One region of the Radiobacillus sp. PE A8.2 genome, then DNA from elsewhere that is predicted to be linked to it. Evidence: a T-box and tRNA genes for the amino acid it is inferred to sense, from the RefSeq annotation. Region 1 holds a T-box; the other holds one or more tRNA genes.

Evidence for each region. A T-box is a leader RNA that pairs with one kind of tRNA and senses whether it is charged. The one in region 1 lies ahead of tyrS (tyrosine--tRNA ligase), so its partner is inferred to be a tRNA-Tyr.
Region 2: it encodes a tRNA-Tyr, which carries the amino acid that the T-box ahead of tyrS (tyrosine--tRNA ligase) is inferred to sense. The anticodon was not compared.

What each region holds. Positions count from the first base shown of each region.
Region 1 covers NZ_JBJGXI010000052.1:30,133-36,123, forward strand. Annotated here, with positions in the region: gene ACI6MV_RS20900 (acetoin utilization protein AcuC) at 1-120, opposite strand, end outside; gene ACI6MV_RS20905 (acetoin utilization AcuB family protein) at 117-764, opposite strand; gene ACI6MV_RS20910 (GNAT family N-acetyltransferase) at 766-1,419, opposite strand; gene ACI6MV_RS20915 (transglycosylase domain-containing protein) at 1,599-4,439, opposite strand; T-box leader at 4,563-4,767, shown strand; gene tyrS (tyrosine--tRNA ligase) at 4,816-5,991, shown strand, end outside.
Region 2 covers NZ_JBJGXI010000074.1:9,404-15,394, reverse strand. Annotated here, with positions in the region: tRNA gene ACI6MV_RS23765 (tRNA-Ile) at 1-74, shown strand; tRNA gene ACI6MV_RS23760 (tRNA-Ser) at 93-185, shown strand; tRNA gene ACI6MV_RS23755 (tRNA-Phe) at 207-282, shown strand; tRNA gene ACI6MV_RS23750 (tRNA-Gly) at 310-383, shown strand; tRNA gene ACI6MV_RS23745 (tRNA-Ile) at 388-461, shown strand; tRNA gene ACI6MV_RS23740 (tRNA-Glu) at 523-594, shown strand; tRNA gene ACI6MV_RS23735 (tRNA-Val) at 649-721, shown strand; tRNA gene ACI6MV_RS23730 (tRNA-Tyr) at 773-858, shown strand; gene ACI6MV_RS23725 (DHH family phosphoesterase) at 1,002-2,189, shown strand; gene ACI6MV_RS23720 (atypical membrane-integrating protein (Mistic protein)) at 2,284-2,526, shown strand; gene ACI6MV_RS23715 (HD-GYP domain-containing protein) at 2,977-4,122, shown strand; gene ACI6MV_RS23710 (hypothetical protein) at 4,427-5,500, shown strand; gene ACI6MV_RS23705 (DNA-binding protein) at 5,538-5,831, shown strand; gene ACI6MV_RS23700 (MFS transporter) at 5,874-5,991, opposite strand, start outside.

The DNA of each region.
Region 1 (5,991 bases):
ACCTGCCGATTCTAGTAAATCCTTCGTCATTTTAACCCGTTTCTGATTAAACGGATGCTCGGAATGGAATGAATACTTTCCATAATCATCGGTATATATGAATAAAGCATTTGCGATCATAGTAGCTTCTCCGATGTATTAGGCCAGAGTACTTCAAATTCAGCTGCCGTTAAATCACTAATAATCGGTAATGGATTAATTGTTTGAACCCTTAAAACAATTACTTTATATGCTTGATCAGGGTAATAAGGATATACAAGAATAGAGACAATATTGATATTTCTTTCTGCAAGAATAGCTGTCACCTTTGGTATAAAACCAGGCCGATCCGGCACTTTAACTTCAATTTGTGAACCTTGTACATTCGTACCGGTAAGTTGAATGAAAGTGTATAACATATCCTTTTCTGTGACGATTCCGACCAGTTTATTATTTTCAACGACTGGAACACATGCAAATTCCTGCTCATAAAAAATACTAGCGATATCTTCTACAAAATCTAATGGATGAACAGTTACTACAGATGGGCTCATGATTGTTTGGATTTTATTTTCCATTTCAATTGGATTCGTATTGCTAGTAAATATAGAAGGACTCGCATCACGGATATCACGGTCAGAAACAATTCCGATCACACTGTAATCTGAATCAACAATTGGAATATGTCTAATATGATTCTCGATAAGGATTGCTAATGCCTCGCCAATTGTTGCTTGTGGTTGTAAAGTGATAACCTTTTTCTTCATAATTTGTTCGACTAACACTTTAATACCCCTTTCTAAATGAACGATGTTTTTCACGTTCTAGAAATCGTAATTGATCGAATTGCTTTACAGAGCTTTCAGGTACATTTTTTCCAATCCGTACCATCAGACAATTAGCAGGATGGGATATAATCTCTGGATCGTCTGTAGGTGCTGGAAATAATTCTCCTGCAGCCATCATTTTCTCCATCACTTTTCGGTAATTCCATACACTTAATTTTGTTTCTTTTAAATCCCAATGCCAATAATATTCTGTTGAGATAATGATATAGTTTTCGACGCTTGCGTCCATCATTGCAAGTCTTAATAAATTAGAACCAATTTTATTACCACGATATTCTTTAGCAATTTCAATTGCGCCGAGTTCTAATAAATCATCCATCTGGAACTTTGACCATCTCTCTAAAAGATCAGGATATAAAAATGTAACATAGCCAACAATCAAATCCTGATCCTTTACAATGATAATTCTTCCTTCTTTTAAATCAGCAATGCCTAACAAAGCCTCAAATTGTTGATTTGGAGGTCTAAACGCTTTCAATCCGTCATGAAATGTATAATTGCTTAGTTCAGAAGACGACATTGGCCCTTCCAAAATAAGCGGTCCTGCAGATGTGTCGACAGTCATGGAATGATATTCTTTTATATGGTCCATTTACATCACCTACTATATCTGCTTTAGTTATCCTCATTATACAAGAATAACAGCGGTGATGTTAGGAGAAAATGAAAAACCTCTGTCAAAATCTTGACAGAGGTTTTAGCATCACTTAATTGTTACTTTCGATTTCTCGTATGTTATTGTTTCAGATTCACCAAGATCTATTATCTGTATCATTCATCCTCATCCGGTTTTTGTGCCGGTGGTTCTGGTTGATCCGGTTTAGTTGGCTTTTCTTTTTCTTTTTCTTCTGTGAAATCACCAATCGTTATTTTTTTTGATGGTGCTGATTCTTGACCGAAATAGTCCACCGCTCTTATAAGATAAAGTGCTTTATTATTATTCACCCTATAAGCTGTTTCCATTGTACTACCAATCAGTTCAAATGGAGCAGTCGGGTTATTAGCACGATAGATGCGATACCCTACAACATCTGTACTCGATGATACATCCCATGTTAGTGTGCCATTTCGGTTCACAAATGAGCCAGGGGTATTCGGATTTTGACCATCATTAGCAACTTCGTCTGTACTTGGAATTTTAATATCATTCCATATACTGCTTCCGCCTCTAGGAATTAAATCCGTAATATCATTCAGTGTATCGTATCCGTTCTCCTTTAACCATTCAGGATTAAAGGCGATTCCATCTTCTTGGATAAATTCATTCGGTGTATTTTCTCCAGCAATAAAAGCTTTACCATTAACGATGACATACGTGCCTTTAATTAAGCTATTGTCGCGTTTTGTAGGAACATATTTTGCATTAAAAATATCTGAATCCACAAGGCCTAGCTCGGTGCATAGTGATGACGGAAGCATTCCCGATGTCACACAGTAGGACCGTTCTACAAGACCACCAGGCCGCTCAAAACGCTCAGTAGGGGCCATTAACTCAGGGTTAACTTCTGTTGCTGCATTAACAAATTGCGCCCACAATGTTGCTCTTGTACTACTGACACTGTTAGGTAACCGTTTGTTATGATCATATCCTAACCAAACACCTAATGATACATTTGGATTTACGCCCATGAACCATGCATCATAATAACTACTAGTTGTCCCGGTTTTACCTGCCCAGTCAACATTTCTATTCTGTAATTGATTTATGGCTCTTGTACCATTCCCTTGTGTTAAAACGGTACGCATCATATCAACTGTTAAATAGTTCGTTTGAGGTGTGAAGACTTCAACAGCTTCACTTTCATGTTGATAAATAATCTTCCCATCAATTGTTTCAATCTTTTCAATCATGTAAGCATCAACAAATTGACCGTTATTGCCAAATGTTGAATAAGCATTCGTATTCTCTTCAACAGTGACTCCATAAGTTGGTGTTCCAAGAGCAAGTGAAGGGATGTCATGATCGATGGGCTCTAGTGATGTGAAACCCATTTTCTCTAAATACTGTGCAGCAGGGTCATTATTTATAATGTCCATGTATACTTTTGCAGCAGGTACGTTATATGAGTGATTCAAAGCCTCTCTTGCAGAAACAAGTCCATGATAGATACGACTATAGTTATTAGGGCTCCAAGGACTACCGTTAACTCCCGTGGCAACAGTTCCCTCGATATCTGCAATAATTGATCCTGGCTGAGCAACGCCAGCTTCCATTGCAGGTCCATAGACGAGAATCGGCTTCATCGTACTACCATTATGGCGTAATGCATCAGTAGCGTGATTTACTTCTGTTAGGTTGAAATCTCTACCACCAACAAAGCTAACAATTTTACCGGTATTGTTCTCAATTAAGATACTCGCTGTTTGGACTGGTTCCATTATCGTTGTTTTTTCCCCTGTTTCTTCATTGACAATTTCTTCTGGGCGGTCTGGTCCATATTCCTTAAAATTCTTTGCAACCTCTTGGAATGTGTCATAGATTTCTTTGTCGATAGTTGTGTGTATTTTGTAACCATCTTGCTCTAATGACCGCTCCGCACGGATTTGGTATTCACCCTTTAGTTCTTCATTACTAGCTAAATCCGCTTCTGTGTAGCCGGCTTGTTCAGCTAAGTAAACAGCAATAATTTCTTCTGCCCTTGATTCTGCCTCATTCGTTACATAAGGGTATTTATCTAGTGGTGAAGGTGTTGGTTCTGCAAAATCTGCAACAATGTCATAGTTTAAATATTGTTCATATTCTGTGTCATTTATATAGCCGTTTTCATGCATCCGACTTAGTACGGTTTGCATTCTGCTGAGACCAGGATGCAAGCCATCTTCACTCTTTAACTCGCCACTATTTGTAAAAGGTGTATAATAAGATGGACTTTGCGGAAGTCCAGCAATAAATGCGGCTTGTGGGATATTTAGGTCTTTTGCATCAACGCCAAAAATCCCTTGGGCAGCAGTTTGTACACCAGCAATATTTCTACCAGAAGCATTTCTACCAAATGGAGAAATGTTTAAATAAGCTTCTAAAATTTCATCTTTGTCGAAAAATTGCTCTAATCGAAGTGCAAGTAAAATTTCTTTTGCTTTTCTTTCAAATGACACTTCATTCGTTAAGATTTGGTTCTTAATTAATTGCTGTGTTAACGTACTACCGCCTGATTTTACTGAGGAATTTGTTGCTTCCTGAAAAAGTGCACGCATGATTGCTTTTGGTACGACACCATTATGTGTTTCAAAGTAAGAATCCTCAGTGTAAATAATAGCTTTTTTTAGATGTTCCGATACCTGGTCAAGGGAAATTTCTTCCCGGTACAAATCCGTTTGAAAATCACCTAAGTACACGTTATTAGCAAAATATAATTCAGATGTTTCCTCGTAATTATATATTTGTTTTTCCATATCTTCTTTTGGACGGACAACTTCATCTTTTACTAATGAAGCAAAATATCCTGCTCCAACCCCACCAGCGAAGAATAGTCCAACAACGCCAATAATGATGAAAAAGAGGATGATATTCCAAATGACATCATATGTAACACGAAAGCTTTTTTGGAGAAAACCTTTTCGCCAAAAATCTTTTATATTTGCTAAATATTTATAGATTAGTTCTCTATTCATGACAAAACCTCCTAAATATCATTACAATTATAGCATAATCGTCAAATAGGGAATATTAAAATTTTATTACTTTAAGTTGCAATTGATACGGAACTATGATATTAATGTATCACAACGAAAAAATTAAATGCTATGAAAGAATATAGTAGTACCGTAATTCCCTGAATAAGAGAGCTGTCGGATGGTGCAAGACAGCCATAATTACGTTACGAATTACACTCTGGAGCTGCTTCTGTGAAAACAGGAGACGGTGACCCCACCGTTATTTATTTGAGTGGCATATTTATGCAACAAGGGTGGTACCGCGAGCACAGACCTCGTCCCTTTTATGGGATGGGGTCTTTTTTGCGTTCAATTTTAAAGAGGAGTGAGCATGGTGGATATTTTACAGGATTTAAAGCAACGTGGTTTGGTGCAGCAAATTACAGATGAACAAGGCTTAACGAAACATCTAGAAGAGAATCTAGTTACCTTATATGCTGGTTTTGACCCAACTGCAGACAGTCTCCATATTGGACATCTAGTTCCGATGTTAATGTTAAAAAGGTTTCAGCTTGCAGGTCACCGTCCAATTGCGTTAATCGGCGGCGGCACTGGAATGATCGGCGACCCAAGTGGTAGATCATCAGAGAGACAATTGAACGACTTGGAAACCGTACAAGGATTTAGTGAAAAAATCAAACAACAACTAGCTAGCATCCTTAATTTTGATAACGGTGAAAATGCCGCAGCTGCGCGAAACAACTACGAATGGTTGTCAAAAATGACCGTGATTGATTTCTTGCGTGATACTGGGAAGCATTTCGGGATTAATTATATGCTTGCTAAAGATTCTGTAGAATCACGCCTTGAAAATGGAATTTCTTATACCGAGTTTAGCTACATGATTTTACAGTCCGTCGATTTCTTGAATCTTTACGAAAAAGAAAACTGTACACTACAGCTTGGTGGAAGTGATCAATGGGGAAATATTACAGCCGGCATGGAGCTTATCCGCCGTACGAAAAGTGGTGAGTCAGAAGAAGCAAAAGCGTTTGGATTAACAGTCCCATTAATTACGAAATCAGATGGAACCAAATTCGGAAAAACAGCTGGGGGCGCAGTTTGGCTCGATCCTTTAAAAACGTCACCATACGAGTTTTATCAATTCTGGATCAACACAGATGACAGGGATGTAATTCGCTTCTTAAATTACTTCACTTTCCTTGAATTAAACGAAATTGATGAATTAGAGAAACAATTAGAATCGGCACCAGAAAAGCGCGTGCCTCACTTGCGTTTGGCTGAAGAAATGACAAAAATGGTTCATGGTGAAGCTGCCTTGGCACAAGCAAAAAAAATTACCGAAGCTTTATTTAGCGGCGATCTAAAAGACCTAAATGGTTCAGAAATTGAGCAAGGCTTTAAAGACGTGCCAACTGTAACTTTTACTAGAGAAGACAAACCACTAGTTGACCTTCTTGTCGAAGCTAAAATTGCTTCATCTAAACGTCAAGCAAGAGAAGATATCCAAAACGGTGCCGTATACATTAACGGCGAAAGACAGCAGGAT
Region 2 (5,991 bases), on a different contig from region 1:
GGACCTTTAGCTCAGTTGGTTAGAGCTATCGGCTCATAACCGATCGGTCGCAGGTTCGAGTCCTGCAGGGTCCACTGAGTAAGTTTATATATGGAGGAATACCCAAGTCTGGCTGAAGGGATCGGTCTTGAAAACCGACAGGGGTGTCAAAGCCCGCGGGGGTTCGAATCCCTCTTCCTCCTCCATTTTTCTTTTAAAAATATTATGGCTCGGTAGCTCAGTCGGTAGAGCAACGGACTGAAAATCCGTGTGTCGGCGGTTCGATTCCGTCCCGAGCCACCATTAATTTAACTAACTATATCTGAAATTGCGGGTGTAGTTTAGTGGTAAAACCTCAGCCTTCCAAGCTGATGTCGAGGGTTCGATTCCCTTCACCCGCTCCATTTAGGGCCTGTAGCTCAGCTGGTTAGAGCGCACGCCTGATAAGCGTGAGGTCGGTGGTTCGAGTCCACTCAGGCCCATTACTCCATGATCGAAGTAGCAGGAGTAGCTACTATTCGAAATCTTAAATTTTTCTAATATGGCCCGTTGGTCAAGTGGTTAAGACACCGCCCTTTCACGGCGGTATCACGGGTTCGAATCCCGTACGGGTCACTAATGTTTTTCGCGAAATCGAAAATAACTTACCTAAAAAACTTACCTTATCTTGGAGGATTAGCTCAGCTGGGAGAGCACCTGCCTTACAAGCAGGGGGTCGCAGGTTCGAGCCCTGCATCCTCCATCAAAAACCGACCATAGTTTTAGTCTATTGGTCGTACTTACATTTAATCTTGGAGGGATAGCGAAGTTGGCCAAACGCGGCGGACTGTAAATCCGCTCCCATCGGGTTCGTAGGTTCGAGCCCTACTCCCTCCACCAATATTGTACATAACTCTAAACACTTTATACAACAAGTACTAGTATTCTTTTTAAAAGGGTATGAAGTACTTTTTTTTATGCAAAACTCTACTTATCAATAAATTAGAGATGAAAAACTCATACTACATAGAGAGGTGAACATTATGTATAAACTACTATCGCATAACGATTTAGACGGTGTCGGGTGTGGAATTATTGCTAAACTCGCTTTTGATAAACAGGTGAATGTCCGATATAACTCGATTTCGGGCCTTGACCGAGAGGTGAAGTGGTTTTTAGAAAATGAAAATGAAGATACGTTTTTATTCATTACAGATTTATCAGTAAGCAAAGAAAATGAAACAAAACTGGAAGAGTTCTATCAGTCCAGTGCTAAGTTGCAGTTAATTGATCATCATAAATCTGCGACTGCTTATAATGATTATGAATGGGCAAGTGTTGTTGTGGAAGACGATAAAGGTAACTTAACATCAGCAACTTCATTGTTTTACGAATACCTCATTGGCAAAGGATTAATGGAGCCTTCTTCTGCTGTCTCGGAGTTCGTAGAGCTTGTCAGGCAATATGATACGTGGGAATGGGAGAAAAATGATAACCTAAAGGCAAAACGGCTCAATGCATTGTTCTTCTTAGTATCTATAGAGGAATTTGAACAAAAAATGCTACACCGCCTTACAACAAGTAATCATTTTGATTTTGATGAATTTGAACAAAAGATTCTTCAAATGGAAGAACATAAGATAGAGCGCTATATAAAAAAGAAAAAGCGTGAATTAGTACAAACGCAATTAAATAATCATTTTGCCGGAGTCGTTTATGCTGAAATGTATCATTCAGAACTTGGAAACGAGTTAGGTAAAGAGTTTCCACACTTAGATTATATTGTAATTTTAAATATTGGTGGAAGGCGAATGGGATTCCGTACGATTCATGATAATGTCGATGTTTCTGCAATTGCGGCTACTTTTGGTGGTGGCGGACATGCAAAAGCATCGGGAGCAAAATTGACTGAGGATGCATACAAGTATTTTGTCGCAGCGACATTTCAATTAGAGCCTTTAAAAGAAGACGCTAAACAAAATAGTTTTAATGTAAAAGAATCTACTTTTGGAGCCATGTATAAAAATCGAGATAATGACATGTTTTTTGTTTATTTTAAAAATGAACAAGAATGGGTAATTAAACAAAATCAAGAAATTATGGAACAAACTTTTAGCAGTTTTGAAGAAACTGAACAATATTTAAAAAGATATCATCAAGCTTGGTTGGTACGAGATGAATATTTCGTCAACTACTTGATTGAAGAAGTTAAGAAGACAGAGCAGGGATAGCCTAAAAGGACCAGGGATTAGTCTGGTCCTTTTAGTATTTTTGATAAGTGCGTAAATAATAAGACTTTGGATAATCTAATTCGGGGTGATGTATATGAAGGCAACGGAAATTGAAAGAAAAAGATTTGATAAATCATTAGATGAAATAATTGATCTTTTTAATAATATTGAAACTGACGAACCTGTTATTCAGTTTAGTGACAAAGTCCTCGTGAACATCGAACGTGCTAAAAGAAAATATGGTGATGAGATGGTAAATGATAAAATAAATACTGTTGTACATGAAATGTTGTCTTGGTTGGATTTGGATGATGTTGATGAAAGTGAAAATAAGTAAATTTGAATGAACTCTTTCATTATGTAAACTAAACAATATATTATATCTTTTATAAAACTATACTAGCATCATTGTGAAATTAAGATTAGTAAATTATAAATTCTTAAATTTAATTGTTCTTATATTAACCATTTATACTTTTCTAATAACTATGTGATAAACTATTTATAAATTTTTCTATTACTTGATAACTAGAATGAATATGAGAAGATTACTAACAATTTACTTTCTTTTACTTTCTTCTTTGACAGTTTGTTGTATAATAAGAGTGTCGAATCTACACGATTCTTGTCAATGAATCAAAAAAATCTAAATAAAACTCTAATATAGGTCAAAAGTCCCTTTGGTTATTACTCATGTTTCTCTAAGATATAAATAGAGGAATCTCATAATCTAAAACTTTGATAAAACATTAGAGTTAGAATGTCATTTATAGTGAGGTTACCAATCATGCAAAAAAAAAATATTAATAGTGTCGCACTCTTGAATGAAGAGAAATATGCAGCAAGACTTTTCCTTATACTATTCTATACAATCTCAATAGGCTATGAAATATATGAATTATTTCTGGGACAATTTTTAGTTTATGGGGCAGATGAAGTAGTATCCCAGGGTGTTACTTATGGAATATACATAATTCTTTTAGGTTTACTACCAATTGCTATTTATTTTTTTAATAAGGACAACCCAGGACTAATAAAATACATTTATTTTATAACGTACACTGCAATTATTTTTGTGAATGATATTATTTTATATTGGGGTAATAGTGATAGTTACTATGTTGGAAGTATTACAGAAATCTTTTTTATATTGTTCACGCCAATATTTGTAAATAATAAATATTTTTTTACAGTTCTGATTGGAACCCTCTTAAAATACAGTTTGGTTGGTATAATCTTGCAAACAACCAATGTTATAGCACCTATAAGTATTATTGCCGTTATTTCAATCTTTACTTATATTATACTCATTAGATTCCACAAGTACGTAAATGCAATAAAAGATTCATATGATGTACAAATAGAAGGAATTGTGAGAGGTGTTGTCGAAACTTTAGAATTAAAGGATCGATATACACGAGGACATAGTCAACGGGTAGCAAAGTATTCTATTATTTTTGCTAAAAATCTAGGAAAGTTTAGCGAATTAGATTTAAGATCACTTAACTTTGCTTGTTTATTGCATGACATAGGAAAAGCAAACATTCCAGATTATATCTTAACTAAACCAGGGAAATTAACGGATGAAGAATTTGAAATAATTAAGAGTCATCCAGTGATTGGATCTAAAGTAGTAACAAATATTGAGGGTTTGCAAAATTGTATAAGTGTAGTAAGAAGTCACCATGAGCGCTGGGATGGAAAAGGATACCCTGACCAACTAAGTAATCAAAATATACCGCTTTTGGCAAGATTAGTTGCTATTGCTGATTCTTTTGATGCAATGACATCTTCACGTTCATATCGACCTGCATTGCCTGCAGAAGAGGCATATAAACGAATAATACAGGGTAAAGGTACGCAGTTTGACCCAACGTTAGTTGACGCATTTAAGGAAGTCTATCCTAAATGGTTAGAATACTTAAATAGTTGATATATAAATTTTAAATGAAAGGTGGTGAAATTATGCAAATTCGTAAACTTTCTAAGGTGAAAACTACAGGTAGCCTTTGTTGGTGGTGCATTTTCTTTCCTCCTCCACCAAAATCATAATAGAAAAATGATTTTAGTAAAAGGATGCTAGTCTAATATTCTAGTATCCTTTTACATTTTAAAAAGGTGGCAGCTAATTTATGATCATTAAAAATAATTCGAAAATAAAACTTTCCCCTTTAACTATACGTCAGGATAAGAAAAACTATATTGCAGAGAACAATCTGACTGGTGAGTTTTTTGAGATGCCTAAAATATGTGTGGATGCGATAGAAATGATGGAACAAAATTTTCCAAATGATAAAATCGCTGAAGTATTAAAAATCAAATATCCGCAAGAACAAATAGACATGACTGATTTTACAAATCAGTTAATAGATATGAATATAGTAGAATCTATTGATGGAGATATAATTGATCAACAAGTGATAAATGAAAGCCCAAAAGATTTCCAAGGTGTTCCAATTAAATTAGGTCAATGGTATTTCAATAAAAGGACGATGTCACTATATTTTTTAATATTAGTTATTAATGTTGCTATTTTTATTATACAACCAGAATTGTTTCCACATTATAAAGACCTGTTTTTATTTGATTCAATGATAATGAATACATTACTTTATTCTGGCATAACATTCGTTATCCTACTTCACCATGAATGGGGTCATATTTTGGCAGCCAGATCCTATGGTTTGGCCACTAAACTTGAGATTGGACATAGACTTTTTTTAATTGTTCTACAAACTGATCTCACACCTACATGGAAGTTACAACCAAAACAGCGACTAGTACCATATTTAGGTGGACTGTTATTCGATAATATTATTTTATTTATCGCATTAATTAGTTCATTAATATCAAGTAACCCAATATTCCAAGGTATTATGGCGGTAATTATTTTCGATATTTTCATTAAGTTCATCTATCAGTGTAGTGTTTTTATGAAAACAGATTTATATTATGTATTGGAAAATTTAACTGGATGCTATAACTTAATGGAAAGTGGAAAAAAGTGGATTAGCGAGAAAATTTCAATTGTAAAAACTACTAGTAATGATGTATTGTATGAAACAGAAAAGAAGTTTGTTAGGTTTTATGCCGTGTTCTATTTATTCAGTGTAGCATTAACGATGAGTCTTTTTGTTTTTTATTTTGTACCACAATTACTTTTTGTTTTTAACAATACGGTACCACAATTATTTAATTCGGTTAATAGTACCTCGTTTTGGGATGCAATTGGTTTCATACTAACAACTATCATAATGATAAGCTTACTATTATACTCTTGGACAAAAAAATACATCCTGAAAAAGGACTAGATATAATTATAAAAGATAACAAAGGGATTGATCACAAATGGACTTTAATTTCTTCTGGTTTGCAATTGGTCTTGCTGCTATGGGGTATTTTATCGGGGAAGGCTTGAAAAATTTTGGGAATGCGGATAGTAAGTCTTTGTTGAATTTTGATGTCGATGATAATGAACCGTGGTTGATTAAAGAAAAGGATCTTCATTGGAATATTGATATTGATAAAGCAGATATCCCGGCATTTCTAGAAAAATACCCTGACATACCTATGGTGGAGCTGAATGGTCAACGATATTTTCCAAAAAAACAACTGATGGAATGGTTAGAAAATAAATTATAAAAAAACGGTGAACCTTTAAAAAAGTCCGCCGTTTTTTTAGCATTAAATTATAGTAGCTTTTCTGCCTTTTAATAGAACACCAATATAAATAGCGATTGAAATCAGCACGGAAAAGGCTGATGTTAAATAAATGAAGCTATATCCGAATACATATGCTATT